Linked DNA regions of Arthrobacter crystallopoietes. The protein of the gene in region 2 interacts with the protein of the main gene of each other region in a pairwise test. Links are inferred from orthologs where the notes say so. Each region holds a gene or a part of one and is shown on either strand. Other genes may lie near its edges.

Region 1 (8,779 bases), 300 kb from region 2 along the record:
CTGAAGAGCACCCGTCTGCTCGCGCCCAACGCCGATTATCTGGTGGTAAACGTCAGTTCGCCCAACACCCCGGGCCTGCGGTTGCTGCAGAGCGTTGACACGTTGCGGCCCCTGCTGAAGGCAGTAGGGGAGACCGCCGATTCCGTGGCACGCAGGCATGTGCCGTTGCTGGTCAAGATCGCTCCCGATCTCAGCGACGAAGACATTGACGACGTGGCCCGTTTGGCGCTCGAGCTGAAACTGGACGGGATCATTGCGACCAACACCACGATTTCGCGCGATGGCTTGAAGTCCGACGCCGGCAAGGTCGCCTCGTGTGGCGCGGGCGGCCTTTCCGGCGCTCCACTCAAGCAGCGTTCCCTTGAGGTGCTGCGACGGCTGCGCACCGCCGTCGGGGATTCGCTGACGCTGGTCGCCGTCGGGGGAGTTGAAACGGCGGAAGATGTGCAGGAAAGGTTGGACGCCGGAGCCACCTTGGTCCAGGGCTACACTGCGTTTCTTTATGAAGGTCCGTTCTGGGCCGCTCGTATCAACCGCGAACTGGCACGCAGCCGTAAGGCGGCCGCCGTCTGATTCAGGAGCAGTTAAACCACCGGGGCCGGATCGTCATGATCCGGCCCCGGTGGTTTAACTGGCGTTGCTTAAGAGGGGTATTGGCCGCGCTTGACCTGCGGCTTGGGCAGACGCATCCGGCGCAACTGCAGTCCGCGCATCACGCCGTACCAAACGGCACCGCGTTCGGACTCCCCGAACTTTGCCACCAACCGCTTCTTGAGCTGGCGTCCCAGGATGAAGGCGTCAATCGCAACGCAAGCGAGCAGGATCCAGAAACCGACCAAAATGATGGCCTGGACGTTCAGGTCGCGGATGAAGCTAAGTACAACGAAAATCAGCGCGAACACGATCAGGAACTCGCCGAGGACCCAACGGGCGTCAACAAAGTCGCGGACGAAGCGCTTCTGGGGTCCCTTGTCGCGGAACGGCAGGTGGCGCTCGTCCCCGGTGTCCATGGCCTGGCGCATGCGGATCCGTTCTTCGCGCTGCGCATCCCGGCTGGCGGCCCGTGCCGCCTTACGGTCGTTCGGAACGAGCGGACGCTTGCGCGCGGCTTCCTGAGCCTTCCGTTTGGGCGTCGGCGCGCCTTTGCCCGTCATCTGGTCCCGTTCAGGGACGGCCTGGGCCTGCTGGTCTACGGTTTCCTGGGGCGAGGGAGCCTCTTTTTTTCGTCCAAACACCCCTACAGAATACCTTGCAGTCCTTGCCGCCCGTGCCGGGCCCGAGGGTAGGGTGGCCGGTATGACAAGTCCTTCTGATTCCGGCCATTATCCGGCGGCAAGACGCGCCCAGCCCGTCGACGTTGACGCCCTCGCCCAGGCAGTCGATGCCAGGATGGGCCAGACCATTACGTCCTTGAAAGAACTCGTCGCCATACCGGGCATAGCGTGGGAGGCATTCGACCCGGCCGAACTGGCAACCAGCGCCGAAACCGTTGCCGAACTGATACGCGGTCTCGGCCTGACCGACGTACAGATCCTGAGTGTTTCCAATGGGGAGACCGAAGGCGGTCCCGCTGTGGTGGCAAGACGGCCTGCCGGACCCGGCAAACCTACAGTCCTCTTGTATGCGCACCATGATGTCCAGCCCCCGGGTGACGCGAGGCTTTGGAAAACCGAGCCCTTCGCTGCAACCGAAAAGGACGGGCGGCTTTTCGGCAGAGGCGCGGCCGATGATAAGGCCGGCATCATGGCCCATGTGGCATCTTTGGAGGCGCTGCTGGCGACCATGGGGGAGGACTTCGGCGTCGGAGTGACGTTCTTTATCGAAGGGGAAGAAGAAGCTGGTTCCCCGACGTTCCGCACGTTCCTGGAAACGCACCAGGAACTGCTCCGTGCGGATGTCATCATTGTCGCTGATTCAGCCAACTGGAAGGTGGGCATACCTGCCCTCACCACGAGCCTGCGCGGGCTGGTAGACGGGGTCATTGAACTGCGGGTCCTGGAACACGCCGTGCACTCGGGCATGTTCGGCGGGCCATTGCTGGATGCGCCCACGCTCATGGCCCGACTCATTTCCACCTTCCACGACGACGCCGGTGAAGTAGCCATCGAGGGGCTGGTCTCGGCGGCTCCCGCAACCGTGGACTATCCCGAGGAAGATTTCCGTCGGGACAGTTCGGTGCTGGAGTCAGTGCAGCTTGCAGGGACAGGCAGCATCGCAGACCGGCTCTGGAACAAGCCTGCGCTGTCGGTCATCGGCATGGATGTGCCAAGCGTGGCGCTGAGCTCCAACACTCTCTTGCCCTCAGCACGCGCAAAAATCAGTGTGCGGCTGGCGCCTGGCCAGGATCCTGATGCGGCCATGGAAGCGATTGCCCGCCATATCGGCAGCCATGCTCCCTTCGGGGCTGAAGTCTCCTTTGCCCCCGGCGAACGGGGCAACGCATTTGCCACCGACACAAACGCCTCGGCCGCGCAGGCCGCGCTCTGGGCGCTTGGAACAGCGTGGAATACGCAGCCGGTCGAGGCAGGCATGGGAGGGTCAATACCATTTATCGCGGATCTGACCGAGCTGTTTCCGCAGGCGCAGATCCTCATTACCGGTGTCGAAGATCCCGATTCACGTGCGCATTCCGCAAACGAATCGCTCCATCTGGGCGATTTCCGCAATGCAGTGCTGGCCGAGGCGCTGTTGCTGGCACGCCTTAACGCGGCCGGTCTCTGAATCGGTTCAGGATGCTCCGCGGAGACGGGACCTACGGCCGCAGGCTGCCCGGTTGCCGGAAATAACAGCACGGGTCGTAACATGGTAAAGGAGCCAGAGCACCGCTGAGTGATAGCAGCAGGTCACCTGCTGGCCAGTCAAAGATAAGGAATAGCAATGAGTGAAACCACCAGCACTGCAACCGAGACCACAACCGAGACCGAGGCTGAACTGCCCACGCACGAGGTTGCCCTGACCGACGTTGCAGCCGGCAAGGTCCGCAGCCTGCTCGAACAGGAGGGCCGCACAGATCTTCGTCTGCGCGTTGCCGTACAGCCCGGCGGATGTTCGGGGCTCATTTACCAGCTCTACTTCGACGAGCGCATGCTGGACGGGGACGCAGTGCGCGACTTCGACGGCGTGGAAGTCATCGTGGACAAGATGAGTGTTCCTTACCTCAGCGGGGCTTCGATCGACTTCGAGGACACCATTTCCAAGCAGGGCTTCACCATCGATAACCCGAATGCCGGTGGCTCCTGTGCCTGCGGAGATTCGTTCCACTAAAACAGGCACTGTAGGCACCCCGGGGCCGGGTTCCGACACCGACGCACTGAGGCAATCTGTCACATCCACGTCATCGGTGAGGGTAAGCTCTACAGTGAGTAGTAAAACTGAATATGCGTGCGCGGTCTCAGCGCGGAAATCTCCGTGCCGCGTGCGCATCACTTGCACGAAACAAGAGGAAGGGCCGTCTGTGAGTTCGCACGACCGAACCGGCAGTCGGCGCGCCAGGATCACCAAGGCTACGGGCCTTGGCGTAGTAGGCGCGCTGTTGTTGACGGGATGTTCAGAAGAAGTCCGATTGGGATGGTTGCCCACTGAACGGGGTACGACCAACCACACAGATCGGATCATCGATTTGTGGGTGAACTCCTGGATTGCCGCACTGGCCATCGGCGTCATCACTTGGGGCCTGATTATCTGGTGCATCGTGGCCTACCGCCGCCGGAAGAACGAGACGGGTTACCCGCGCCAGATCAGCTACAATTTGCCGTTGGAAATCTTCTACACGGCTGTACCGCTGGTCATGGTTATGGTGCTGTTCTACTTCACCGAAAAGGACATGAGCGCCATCACGGCTCGGGACGACAACCCGGATCAGATCATTGATGTACGCGGTAAGCAGTGGTCGTGGGACTTCAACTACGTCTCGGAAGACAAGTACTTCTCAGGCGTTCAGGCGCACCTGACCGGCGAAACCGGTATCCCGGAGACTTTGCCCACTCTTTACCTGCCGGTGAACCAGAGCGTGGAACTGCAGCTCAATTCCCGCGATGTCATCCACTCCTTCTGGGTACCTGCGTTCCTGCAGAAGGTGGACATGATCCCGGGGAAAACCAACTACATTACGCTGACTCCTGAGCGCGAAGGCGTCTTCGATGGAAAGTGCGCCGAGCTTTGCGGCGAGTACCATTCGGAAATGCTGTTCCGCGTAGAGGTCGTCTCCGAAGCCGAATTCGAGCAGCGCATGAGCGAGCTTGAAGACGGTCAGATCGGTGAGGAATATGACCGCAACCCGTATGCCGAATCGGCTGAGTAAGGAAGGCAGGGAAAACTAGTGTCTACTTACGAGTACACCGCCGATGAAACCGGCACGACAGTAGCGCCGCGCGTCGTTCCCCGCTCCAAGGGACGCATCGTCGTCAACTGGATCACTTCGACGGACCACAAGACCATCGGGTACATGTACCTGATTGCGTCGTTCATCTTCTTCTGCCTCGGCGGCGTGATGGCGCTGGTCATCCGTGCCGAGCTGTTTGAACCCGGTATGCAGATCCTGCAGACCAAGGAGCAGTACAACCAGCTGTTCACCATGCACGGCACAGTCATGCTGCTGATGTTCGCAACGCCGCTGTTCGCCGGCTTTGCCAATGTGATCATGCCGCTTCAGATCGGCGCACCGGATGTTGCCTTCCCGCGGTTGAACGCCCTGGCCTTCTGGTTCTTCCTCTTCGGCAGTACCATCGCAGTTGCTGGTTTCATTACCCCGCAGGGCGCCGCATCCTTTGGCTGGTTTGCCTATGCGCCGCTGTCCAGCACAACCTTCTCGCCCGGCGTGGGCGGAGATCTCTGGGTCTTCGGTTTGGCGTTGTCCGGTTTCGGTACCATTCTTGGCTCGGTCAACTTCATTACCACCATCATCTGCATGCGTGCCCCAGGCATGACCATGTGGCGCATGCCGATCTTCACCTGGAACACGCTCGTCACCGCGATCCTCGTGATGATGGCGTTCCCTCCGCTGGCTGCCGCGCTGTTCGCGTTGGGAGCAGATCGACGTTTTGGGGCCCACATTTTCAACCCGGAGAACGGCGGCGCCATTTTGTGGCAGCACCTTTTCTGGTTCTTCGGACACCCTGAGGTCTACATCATCGCCCTGCCGTTCTTCGGCATCGTCTCCGAAATCTTCCCGGTGTTCAGCCGCAAACCGATCTTCGGCTACAAGGGCCTGGTGTATGCGACCATCGGCATCGCCGCCTTGTCTGTGACCGTTTGGGCGCACCACATGTACGTCACAGGCTCGGTCATGCTGCCGTTCTTCGCCTTCATGACCATGCTGATCGCGGTGCCTACCGGCGTGAAATTCTTCAACTGGATCGGCACTTTGTGGCGTGGATCGATCACGTTCGAGACTCCCATGCTTTGGAGCATTGGCTTCCTGGTCACCTTCCTCTTCGGCGGCCTGACCGGCATCATTCTGGCGTCACCGCCGCTGGACTTCCATGTGTCAGATACATACTTCGTCGTCGCGCACTTCCACTACGTAGTGTTCGGAACCGTGGTCTTCGCCATGTTCGCCGGCTTCTACTTCTGGTGGCCGAAGTGGACGGGCAAGATGCTCAATGAACGCCTCGGCAAGATCCACTTCTGGCTCCTGTTCCTCGGCTTCCACGGCACCTTCCTGATCCAGCACTGGCTCGGAGTCATCGGTATGCCCCGTCGTTACGCGGACTACCTTCCCGAAGATAACTTCACCGCGATGAACCAGTTCTCCACGATCTCCTCGTTCGTGCTCGGCGCGTCGCTGATTCCATTCTTCTGGAACGTATACATCACATGGCGCAATGGCAAAAAGGTCGAGGTCGATGATCCCTGGGGCTTCGGTGCGTCATTGGAGTGGGCGACTTCCTGCCCGCCGCCGCGTCACAACTTCACGTCCTTGCCTCGGATCCGTTCCGAGCGGCCTGCCCTGGATCTGCACCATCCGGAGCTCGCTCCCAAACACACGCCGAAGCAACCCGCTCCGGCCGCCCAGGTCTTCGGACCGGCCGACCGAGAGGATGCATAGCGCATGAAGGTTGAATCCTGGCTCTTTATCGGACTCGCTCCGTTCTTTGCGCTCGTTGCCGTCGTCTACGGCTTCATGGTCGATTGGCAGGAGCACGTCGGCTATCTGGCGCTGCTTCTGACGGCGGGTCTTTCAGCGATGATCGGCGGGTACCTGTGGTTCACCGGCCGTCGTGTTGGTGCCCGTCCTGAGGACCGGGTGGATGCAGAAATCCACGAAGGTTCCGGCGAACAGGGGCACTTCAGCCCTTGGAGCTGGTGGCCGCTGGTTTTGAGCCTCGCGGCTGCAACAGGCTTCCTCGGCCTGGCCGTGGGCTTCTGGATCACCTACATCGGCGTCGGCCTGCTGGTCGTCGCACTCATCGGTTGGGTTTATGAATACAGCCGCGGCGACCACGCGCACTAAGTGAAAGCTGACCTAAAGGGCCCGGAGCATCATGCTCCGGGCCCTTTAGGTTTAACCGCACGGGCACAAAGGCTGGCGTGGCGCGCCCGTCCCGCTCGGCGTGCACGCGTCGACATGTGGTTCGTCGGGCGTGCTGCCTTAATGGCATGGGAAACAGGTGGTCTAGACCGGGCTAGAATAGTGTCGTTGCGTCAGCGGATGAGGGGAGTGTCATGGTATCAAAAGCAGCAGCGGCTATTCCCGGAGAAATCGACGATGCGTCCAGAACCTCCAAGCACGCTCAACTGCGGGACATACTCCGGCGTCATGCGAAGGAGAATTGCGAGCCCGGGGGGCCGTTTCCCTCTGAAAGAGAACTAACCCAACGTTTCGGTGTGGCACGTATGACGGTGCGGCAGGCCATTGATTCGCTGGTTGCCGAACAGGTGCTGGAACGCATCGTGGGGCTTGGGACTTTCGTGAGCCAGCCCAAACTGGATCTACAGGTGAAGCTGACTTCCTATAGCGAAGAGATGCAGCGACGGGGCATGGTCCCGGACGCCCGCGTCTTGAGCTTTGAGCAGATCGGCGCCGCTCCGCTGGTTGCACGCGAGCTGCAGATCGAAGAGGGGCAGCCTGTGGTCCGTTTCCGTCGACTCATGCTAGCCGACGGTGATCCGATGAGTGTGGATGAGAACTTCATTCCTGCCAGCCGGGTTCCTGGCATTCTCGATGATCCGCCTCCCACATCCCTCTACAACGTCCTCAGTGAGCGCTACGGTTTGGTGATGGAGTGGGGCGAGGACACTATTGAGGCCACAGCGGCGCAACCGTCTATCGCCAGGTTGCTGAACGTCGACATCGGCGCCCCACTGCTTAAGATCCAACGCCACGCTTACGTATCGAGAATGATGGCCGACTTTTCGATCTCATATTACCGGGCAGACCGCTACAAACTGTGGGTGCCCCTCCAGCGGCCCGGCGGGCGGTCCCCGCGTTCCTACAACGTTAAGCGGTTCTAAGGGCCTCCAGGGGGCAGGCAAGGCCTCTGAGGACATGCTGCGTCTGGACGCTGGTGAGTCGGCGACCCGGGCATTACCGGCATCTGCTGACGGGCACAGGCCGATTGGTCATCTTTGCTATGTGGGCTGGTGAGCTGGTACTCACACAAGCCCAGATTCCGGCCGCGCTATGATTCACCCTGCCCGATCAACGTCGACTAGTTATTCATCGACGTGAGCATTAAAACGGAGGGCGGCTCCGGACCAGCAGTGGTGGAGCCGCCCTCCATGATGTTGAGATCAATGGCTGGAAATTTCAGCCTTGCTCTTTGAGGTTTCGGTTTCGTCGTGGTCGCCATGGCTATGGGCGGCTGTGAGCTCGGCCGGTGTAACCGGAGCAACACGGTCCTCGAAGAAGAAGCGGGACAAACGTCCACGTAGCTTCTCCGTGCCCGAGATCTTTCCATTGGCGTCCGGCTCGGCCGGCTGGACCTCTGGGGACTCGAAGCTGACCAAGCGGTGCAGTTTGTAGTCATTCAGCGGCTCATGGACCTCGATGAACTCACCATGGGGGAGACGGACAATACGTCCGGTCTCGCGGCCATGGAGAACGATCTCCCGGTCCTTGCGCTGCAGCGCGAGGCAGATCCTCCGGGTCACGATGAACCCGATGATCGGTCCGATGAAGAACAGCGCACGGAGCCAGTAGGTGACATCGTTTAGTGACACGAAGAAGTGTGTAGCAATGAGGTCGGAGCTGGCTGCTGCCCACATGACGCAGTACCAGATGACGCCGGCCACACCGGTTGCTGTACGGAAGGGAGCGTTGCGCGGACGGTCCAGGATGTGGTGTTCGCGAGTGTCCTTGGTTACCCAGCGTTCGATCCACGGCCAGCCAAACATGAGGCCGAACAGGATACCAGCCGGAACGAGGGCCGGGAGCAATACATTCAGCGACAGGGTGAAACTGCCGAAGAGCACGTATTCGAACGGGAAGCCCCACAGGACACCTGGCATGAGCCGAAGCGCACCGTCCACGAATCCGATGTACCAGTCGGGCTGGGTACCGGCGGAAACAGGGGAGGGGTCATAGGGGCCGTAATCCCAGATCGGCAGGATCTGGAAGTTCGCTGCGATGACTGCAACCACACCGAAGACGATGAAGAAGAAGCCGCCTGCCTTCGCGGCGTATACCGGTCCAACAGGGAAGCCCACAACGTTGGTCTCCGTGCGGCCCGGGCCGGGGTATTGCGTGTGCTTGTGAACAACAACCATAAACAGGTGGATAGCGATCATCAGAAGAATCAGCGCGGGGACCACGAGGATGTGCATCACGTACAGACGTCCC
Region 2 (8,726 bases):
GCGGATCAAGGCCGCCGTCGAAGCTCTGCTCGACGTCGTGGACTTCAGCCGGATCGAGGATCCGGTGCCGGCCGATATCGCCATCCGCGACCGGCTGTATTCGTTGGAGGACGCCTACCAGCAGATCCATCGTCCCCAGGACATGGAATCGGTGGCCAAAGCCCACGAGAGGTTCAGGTACCAGGAAGCGCTGATCCTGCAGACCGCGCTGGCCCGGCGCAGGGCACAAGCGGCCGCCGAGGAGGCAACCGCCAGACCGCACCGCCGGGCTGGATTGCTGGAGCGTTTCGACGCCTCGCTGCCCTTCACCCTCACCGGCGGCCAGCAGGAAGTCGGAGCCACCATTGCCGCGGAGCTCGCGGAGAACCACCCGATGAACCGGCTGCTGCAGGGGGAAGTGGGGTCCGGCAAAACGCTCGTTGCCCTGCGGGCCATGCTCCAGGTCATCGACGCCGGCGGTCAGGCCGTCCTGATGGCGCCAACGGAGGTGCTGGCCGGCCAGCACCACGAATCGATCCGGCGGATGCTAGGACCCCTTGCCGAGGGCGGCATGCTTGGCGGCGATGAAAACGGGACCCAGGTTGTACTGCTGACCGGTTCCGTGGTAGGCGCTGCCCGGCGTCGTGCTTTGCTGGATATCGGGAGCGGTCAGGCGGGCATTGTCATCGGCACGCATGCCCTGCTCTCCAAAGAGGTCGAGTACAGCGATCTCGGCCTGATCGTCGTGGATGAGCAGCACCGCTTCGGCGTCGAGCAGCGCGATCAGTTGCGCGCCCAGGCCATCAAACCGCCGCACCTGCTGGTCATGACCGCCACACCGATCCCGCGCACCGTAGCCATGACCGTTTTCGGCGACTTGGAAACATCGGTACTGCGGGAACTGCCGGCCGGACGCGCCCCGATCCGTACTCATCTGGTGGGACTCGTGGAGAACCCCGGGTGGGCGGACCGGATCTGGGCCAGGGCGCGCGAGGAGGTGGACGCTGGCAGGCAGGTGTACGTGGTGTGTCCGAAGATCGGCGACGACGAAGGCGAGGATCCGGCCAGTTTTGAGCCGACTGCCGATGCCGGAGAGGAAAGCCGCCCGCTGGCTTCCGTCCAACGGATTGCCGAGTTTCTCGGGGAACTGCCGGTCTTGTCCGGAGTGCGCATCGGTGTGCTGCACGGCAGGCTGGACTCGACGGAAAAGAACGCCACCATGGCCGCTTTTACCGAGGGGCAACTGGACCTGCTCGTGTCCACTACCGTCATCGAAGTCGGCGTGGACGTGCCGAATGCCACGATGATGGTAATCCTTGATGCGGACCGGTTCGGTATCTCCCAGCTGCACCAGCTGCGGGGACGGGTGGGACGCGGCTCGCTGCTGGGTACCTGCCTGCTGGTCACAAGCCTGGAGCCGGGCCACCCCAGCCGGGAGCGGCTGCAAGCGGTGGAGGCGACCACTGACGGATTCCGGCTGGCCCAGGATGACCTGAAGCTGCGGCGCGAAGGCGACATTCTGGGGTCCTCCCAGTCCGGTGGCAAGTCCACGCTGAAGCTGCTGCGCGTCATCAAGGACGAAGCCGTGATCGAACAGGCCCGTAAGGACGCCGCGGCGATCATTGAACACGACGCGCAGCTGGGGGACTACCCGGAATTGGCCGAGGCAATCGAGCTGTATCTCAACCCGGAGAAAGAGGCGTTCCTTGAGCGGGGGTAAGCAATGAGCCGGGTGGTGGCCGGGGCCGCCGGCGGCATGACGCTGGCCAACGTGCCGGGCACCGCAACGAGGCCGACGACGGATCGGGTCAAGGAAGCCTTGTTCTCACGGCTCGAGTCGTACGACGTCATCCATGACGCCGTCGTTCTGGACCTCTTTGCGGGTTCCGGCGCCTTGGGGGCGGAATGCGCCAGCAGGGGAGCGGCCCGCGTTGAACTGGTCGAGCTGGCGGAAAAGGCCGCCGCCGTGTGCCGGCGCAACGCCGAGATGGTCAACTCCGTGCTGCGCCGTGCGGTGGTGCAGGTCCACCGCACCGGCGCCGAGGGATACCTGGGCAGGCTGCAGGAGGGCAGACATTACAACCTGGTGCTGATCGATCCGCCGTACCCGCTCGCCGAAGACAAGTTGGCGGAGATCCTGGCCCTGCTGGAACCGTTCCTGGCCGAGGGGTCGGTGGTCGTCGTTGAACGCTCTTCGCGTTCGCCGGAACCACGTTGGCCGGCCGGGCTGGAATGTTTTTCCGACCGCAAGTACGGCGAGACTCAGTTGTGGTTCGCGGAGCCGGCCTAGGCCAGCACGAATGATTCCAGCTCGGCGCCCGTGAGCACCCGTGCCGGATGCGGACCGGCGGCCAGCAAGGATTGCGTCCAGTCCTCCGGCCACGAATCCCGTCTCGCAGCAAGCACCAAATTGCCGGCATAGCGGCTGGTGAACATGCCCGCTTCCCCCAGCACGGCCACCGCTGGCGTGCAGTCTGACAGCTCCGAGACCTGACGTTTGGCAAAGGTCAGCGGAGGGTCGTCGCCAACGTTGACCAGCAGCACTCCGCCGGGCGACAGCAGATCGAGCAACTCGCTGTAGAAACTGCCAGTGGCCAGATGCTCCGGGGCATCCTCTCCTGCGAAGACATCGAGTACGACGACGTCGAACTCGCCGTCGATATCGCCAAAGGTCAGTTCCTGGCGGGCATCCCCGATGTATATCGTCAGATCGGTTCCCTCAGGCAGCGGCAGCTGGTCGATGACGTAGTCCAGCAGCTCACGTTCCAACTCCACGGCATGTTGCTCGGAGCCCGGCCTGGTGGCCTGGAGGTAGCGCGCCAGCGTGAGTGCGCCGGCACCGAGATGCAACGAGCGCAGAGGCTGGCCCGGTTCGCCGGCAAGATCCACGACGTTGGCAATGCGGCGCAGGTACTCGTAGAAGACATGCTCCGGGTGCTTCAGATCTACATGTGACTGCTCGGCTCCGCCGATACTCAGGATGTACGCTCCGGGTACCCTGCTGTCCGGGTCAATGGAGGCATGCAGGCCGCTGCCGCGCAGGAAACGGTTCGTCACCGCTAGAGCCTGTCCTTCAAGGTGGCAAGCCTCGAGGCCGCTTCTTCCAGCACATCCACACGTTTGCAGAAGGCGAAGCGCAGCAGCGACTTGGTCCGTTCCGCACCTGCGGGGTGGCAGAACACCGGAACCGGTATGGCTGCCACGCCGACCAGCTCCGGGAGCCGGCGGGCCAGACCTGTTGCATCGGTAATACCCAGCGGCGCCGCGTCCACGTTGACGAAGTAGGTACCCTGCGGTGTGAAGACATCCAGACCCGCCGCCCGCAGGCCCTCGCTCAGGATGTCCCGCTTGCGCTGGAGCGTGTCCGCTATGTCCTCGTAGAACGACCCGTCCAGCGCAAGACCGGCCGCCACAGCGGCCTGGAAGGGGGTGCCGGAGGAATAACTGAGGAATTGCTTGACGGTCCGCGCTGCCGCCACCAGCTCGGCAGGTCCGCTCATCCAGCCGATTTTCCATCCTGTGAGCGAGAACGTCTTGCCCGCGGAGGAAATGGTCAGGGTGCGCTCCGAGGCTCCCGGCAGCGTTGCCACAGGAATATGGGCTACACCGAAGGTGAGGTGTTCGTAGACTTCGTCCGTAATGATGATGGCGTCGTGTCGGTTGGCCAGCTCCACAATGCGCGTGAGCGCCTCCCGCGTGAAGACACTGCCCATCGGATTGTGCGGATTATTGACCAGGATGACGCGCGTCCGGTCGGAAAAAGCAGCCTCAAGCGCAGCCAGGTCCGGCTGGAACCGTGGCGCCAGCAACGGTGCGGTGACGTGGGTTGCACCGCTGAGCGCGATCACGGCACCGTAGGAATCGTAGAACGGCTCGAAGGTCAGGACCTCATCGCCGGGGCCGGTCAAGGCCAGCAGGGCCGCGGCCAGAGCTTCCGTAGCCCCGGTGGTCACGATGATTTCCGTCTCCGGATCCGGCGTCAATCCATAGAAGCGCCGCTGATGATCGGAGATCGCTTCGCGCAGCGCAGGGATTCCCTTGCCCGGCGCATACTGGTTCGCACCAGCCGAGATGGCGTCACGGGCTGCCTCCCGCATCAGCTCCGGACCGTCCTCGTCAGGAAACCCCTGGCCAAGGTTGATCGCACCGGTGCGGACGGCCAACGTGGTGATCTCCTCGAAGATGGTCACGCCCAAATGGCCGTCCGCGCCCAGGAGGTTGGCGCCTTCGGCCGTGCGTAGCCACGGTGCGCGGTTCCCGGATGCGGATCCTTGGGCCAGGTTTTCGTCCGTTCTGCTCATGTCTCCCAGTAATATCACTACAACCGCGGGCTCACGTGCTGTGACTTGTGCAGTGAATGGATTAGATTCATAGATATGCGCCGAGCCGTCTGCCCTGGATCCTATGACCCGCTGCACAACGGGCACGTGGAAATTATTGCCCGTGCCGCCAGCATGTACGACGAAGTGATCGTCGCCGTCTCCACCAACTATGCGAAGAAGTACAGGTTCTCCCTGGACGTCCGCCTGGACATGGCGCGCCAGACCCTGTCCTACCTGCGCGGGATCACCGTGGAGCCGATGGGCGACGGGCTGCTGGCGGAATTTTGCCGCAGCCATGGTGCAGGTGTCATCATCAAAGGGTTGCGTTCCACGCAGGATTACCAGTACGAACTGCCCATGGCCCGGATGAACCGTCATCTTACTGGCGTTGAAACGGTGTTCCTGCCGGCGGAGAACAATTACACACACCTCTCATCCACTTTGATCAAGGAAGTGGCGGCGCTCGGCGGTGATATCGCGGACTTTGTTCCGAAGGCCGTGCTGCAACGTTTCCAGCAGGACGAACAAGGACAATAGTCCGGCGGAGGGTCCATTTGAGAGTATGGGCATCTTCGCGCTAAGATAATACGTCGGTCTATGTTCTATAGGAGTTCTCATCGTTGTGATCATGAATCATGATCAAAATTCGCCCCTGGCCATTTCGGTCAAGGATCTCGGGCGCAGCCCGGGTACTATGCGGACCCTGAACGAGCATGTACCTGCACCGGAGCAGTTCGGTGCAGCACTCATTGGCGTGCAGGAAGGCTCCGATATGGAGCTGGATCTGCGGCTTGAGTCCGTACACGAAGGTATTCTGGTTTCCGGCACTGCCACCGTTGATGTAACGGGGGAGTGCGGGCGCTGTCTGGATGCTATCGAGTATGATCTCTCCGTCAGGGTGCAGGAACTCTTCTACTACGAGGGCTTCGATCCACAGGATCAGGGTCCGGATGATGAAGAGGCTGAAGAGCAGCGGCGGGTAGAGCGCGATTCAATCGATCTCGAACCGGTGTTGCGGGACGCAGTGGTAACCGCCCTGCCGTTCCAGCCGGTGTGCCGGGAAGACTGTAAAGGCCTTTGTCCTGAATGCGGGATGCGCCTTGAAGAGGATCCGGGCCACCAACATGAGGTTTTGGATCCTCGCTGGGCAGCCCTCGCCGGGCTGGCTGGCACAGCTGCCGATGAGGCAGCAACACGTACAGAGTCAGACGAGAGAGAAGAGAGTTAGTCGTGGCTGTTCCCAAGCGGAAAATGTCCCGCTCGAATACGCGCGCACGCCGGTCCCAGTGGAAGGCAACTGCGCCCAACCTGGTCAAGACCGTTGAGAACGGCCGTGTCACCTACAGCCTGCCTCACCAGGCCAAGGTCGTCACCGACTCGGCAGGCACTGCGCTGTTCCTTGAGTACAAGGGCCGCAAGGTAGCCGACGTTTAATAGCGTCCGCATGCCTTCAACTGAAGAGCTTTTGAAGCGTCTCGGTGTCGAAATCGACGCCGAGACGCTTCGTCTTGCTCTGACACATCGTTCCTACGCGTATGAACACGGCGGCCTGCCGACCAACGAGCGCCTCGAATTCCTGGGCGACTCCATCCTCGGCTTCTCCGTCACTGATGCGCTCTACCGCGACAATCCGGACCTGCCCGAGGGCGAGCTGGCCAAGCGCCGTTCCGCCGTCGTCAGCACCCGTGCTCTGGCAGGGGTTGCCCGCGACCTGGATCTGGGCCAGTACATTCTGCTCGGCCAAGGTGAAAAGCTGACCAACGGCGCAGACAAGTCTTCCATCCTGGCGGACACGGTCGAAGCGCTGATCGGCGCTACTTACCTTGTCAACGGCATCGAAACCGCGCGCGGGATGGTCATGCGGCTCATTTCCCCACTGCTGGCGGATGCCGAGGCCCTTGGCGCGGGTACTGACTGGAAAACGAGCATCCAGGAACTGGCCGCCGCCCGCAAAATGGGCAGCGTCGAATATGCCGTCCAAGGCTCAGGACCGGACCACGCCAGAACGTTCGTGGCAACGCTGCGCATCGGGGGCACCGCTTACGGCGAGGGCACCGGCCACTCCAAGAAGGAAGCCGAGCAGGAAGCTGCCGCCGTCTCGTGGCGCCAGCTGCGTTCCGTCGAACCTGCAGATGCCTGAACTGCCTGAAGTCGAGGTAGTCCGCCGCGGCCTGGCCCAGTGGGTACGCGGCCGCACCATTACCGGCGTCGAGGTCCTCGACGAGCGTTCCATCCGCCGCCATGCGCTCGGCGCCGAGGACCTGCGCGGCAACCTCGAAGGAACCAAGGTAGAAGACGTGGTGCGCCGCGGCAAGTTCCTTTGGTTGCCACTGCGCGAAGAAACCAACAACGACGGCGGTACGCCGCAACTTGCGCTGATGGCACACCTCGGGATGAGCGGGCAATTGCTGGTCGAGGATTCCGTCCAGCCTGATGAAAAGCACTTGAAGGTCCGACTCACCCTGAGCCCTGCCGCGAATACCGACGGCACGCCCATGCCGGCCGAACTGCGCTTCGTTGACCAGCGGATCTTCGGTGGAGTTTTCCTGGCGGACCTCGTGCCGACGGCGGACGGGCACGCGGGAGGACTGTCGGAAACCGGCTTACCGCTTGTGCCGGTGGAGGCCGCGCATATCGCCCGTGATCCGCTGGATCCTGCCTTCTCGTTCGATGCCTTTTACCGCCGCCTGCGTGCCCGCCGCACTGGAATCAAACGCGCCCTCCTGGACCAGGGTCTGGTTTCAGGAATCGGCAACATCTATGCCGATGAAGCCCTCTGGGCAGCAAAACTGCACTATGCCCGGCCCACCGATACGATGCGGCGCAAGGAAGCGGAAAGGCTGGTCGAAGCCTGCCGCGGCGTCATGAACCGCGCACTGGACGCCGGGGGCACCAGCTTTGACTCCCTGTACGTGAACGTCAATGGTGCCTCAGGGTACTTCGCCCGGTCGCTGAACGCCTACGGGCGCGAGCGGGAAAACTGCAACCGCTGCGCCGCGCTGGGACTGGAGACCAAGATTCGGCGTGATGTCTTCATGAACCGCTCCTCCTACACCTGCCCGGTGTGCCAGCCGAGGCCGCGCAACGGCCGCTGGTAGCCCGGCGGTCGCCGCCTTTCCTGCCCGAAAGCGGCAATAAGCCCATGCCATAGGGTTTTCCCAACGTCTTCCATTGACTGGGCAACCAGGGGTTGTTAGGTTCGGCCCATACCCGTTCGAAGTTCCACTTCCTTTGCGATGAGGCAAATATGGCTAGTGCCGGACTGTTATACGTAGGAGCAATCCTTTTCATCAACGGGCTGATGCTGCTCGGCCGGATTCCCGGAAAATCAGCCGCAATACTCAATCTCTTCGTGGGCGCCCTGCAGACCGTGGTGCCGCTCGTCCTGCTGGCCCAGGCACAAGGCGAACTGGCCCCGACGTTTGCGGCAGCCGGACTGTTCCTGTTTGGCTTTACCTACCTGTACGTCGGCATCCTGCAGTTGACCGGCATCAGCGCCGAAGGACTCGGCTGGTTCAGTCTTTTCGTGGCTGTCGTCGCGATAGTCATCGGCGTCCTCAGTTTTACCCTGATCTCGGATCCGCTGTTCGGCGTCATTTGGATTACCTGGGCCGTGCTGTGGTTCATGTTCTTCCTCCTCATGGCCCTGGGCAAGAACTCGATCACGGCCGCCACAGGATGGTTTGCCATCTTCTGCGGCTGGTTGACCTGTACCATTCCCGCCCTGCTGTTGCTCAGCGGCAGCTTTGTCTCGACGGCCACCACAGCCTGGACCGGTGCGCTGATTTTCGCCGCATCCTTTGCTGCCTCATTGTTCCTGGGGCGGTCGCGGCAAAAGAGCGAGGCAGACCAGGTTGGGCCGGCAACAACACAAGGAGCGGCTTCATGACCCTTTACGAATACCGCTGTGCTGCGTGCGATGCCGTGGAGCTGAATTTCGCCATCGGACAGGCACCGCAGAGCGCCGAATGTCCTGGCTGCGGACGTCAGGTCCGCAGAGTCTTCAGCCCACCGAGATTGTCCATCGCCGGGACCAGCGCCTACAAACTGCTGGACAGCACGGCCAAGAGTGCCCACGAACCGGAGGTAGTCTCCGGGCTGCCCGGCAGGAAGGCACCCAAGCAACGTTATACGCACAATCCGCTGCACCGGAAGCTTCCGCGGCCCTGATCCGCAGGACGCAGAACATCAATAAGGGGAGTAGAGATTAATGCCAGAAGTCATTTTCCCGCTCGACTCGAGCAAGAAATTCGAAGACCAGGAAAAGGTCGGACACAACCGCTACCATCCGGAGATCCCGCCAGTGGCGACGGTCAAACAAGGTGTGTCGGTCCGGATAGACTGCCGTGAATGGTTCGACGGGGCTATCGTCAATGACGACTCCGCGGAGGACATCCTCAATGCCCCGCTGCTGACCGTGCACAA

What was found.
Region 1: the proteins of J5251_RS16475 (region 2) and ctaD interact in binary tests that used the Escherichia coli proteins (3 or more experiments, as listed by UniProt). The link is inferred for Arthrobacter crystallopoietes from one-to-one orthologs.

Annotation. Positions count from the first base shown.
Region 1 is NZ_CP072014.1:3,293,442-3,302,220, reverse strand. Bases 3,691-6,682 are described here. They hold ctaD (aa3-type cytochrome oxidase subunit I), read left to right. Parts: upstream 3,691-4,318; coding sequence 4,319-6,046; downstream 6,047-6,682. Other genes in these bases: J5251_RS15080 (GntR family transcriptional regulator), read left to right, coding at 6,664-6,682; J5251_RS15085 (cytochrome c oxidase subunit 4), read left to right, coding at 6,050-6,451; ctaC (aa3-type cytochrome oxidase subunit II), read left to right, coding at 3,691-4,300. Outside these bases: J5251_RS15115 (quinone-dependent dihydroorotate dehydrogenase), read left to right, coding at 1-573; J5251_RS15110 (DUF3043 domain-containing protein), read right to left, coding at 642-1,235; J5251_RS15105 (dipeptidase), read left to right, coding at 1,297-2,721; J5251_RS15100 (HesB/IscA family protein), read left to right, coding at 2,878-3,264; more of ctaC, read left to right, coding at 3,455-3,690; more of J5251_RS15080, read left to right, coding at 6,683-7,452; qcrB (cytochrome bc1 complex cytochrome b subunit), read right to left, coding at 7,732-8,779. UniProt on the Escherichia coli protein: Cytochrome bo(3) ubiquinol oxidase is the terminal enzyme in the aerobic respiratory chain of E.coli that predominates when cells are grown at high aeration.
Region 2 is NZ_CP072014.1:3,596,334-3,605,059, reverse strand. Bases 2,160-5,098 are described here. They hold J5251_RS16475 (aminotransferase class I/II-fold pyridoxal phosphate-dependent enzyme), read right to left. Parts: upstream 4,281-5,098; coding sequence 3,039-4,280; downstream 2,160-3,038. Other genes in these bases: J5251_RS16465 (YceD family protein), read left to right, coding at 4,954-5,098; coaD (pantetheine-phosphate adenylyltransferase), read left to right, coding at 4,356-4,838; J5251_RS16480 (spermidine synthase), read right to left, coding at 2,266-3,036; rsmD (16S rRNA (guanine(966)-N(2))-methyltransferase RsmD), read left to right, coding at 2,160-2,269. Also shown: J5251_RS16490 (ATP-dependent DNA helicase RecG), read left to right, coding at 1-1,699; more of rsmD, read left to right, coding at 1,703-2,159; more of J5251_RS16465, read left to right, coding at 5,099-5,529; rpmF (50S ribosomal protein L32), read left to right, coding at 5,532-5,735; rnc (ribonuclease III), read left to right, coding at 5,746-6,441; mutM (bifunctional DNA-formamidopyrimidine glycosylase/DNA-(apurinic or apyrimidinic site) lyase), read left to right, coding at 6,434-7,399; J5251_RS16445 (AmiS/UreI family transporter), read left to right, coding at 7,549-8,190; J5251_RS16440 (FmdB family zinc ribbon protein), read left to right, coding at 8,187-8,471; fmdA (formamidase), read left to right, coding at 8,512-8,726. UniProt on the Escherichia coli protein: Shows aminotransferase activity with methionine and histidine as substrates, and to a lesser extent also with phenylalanine.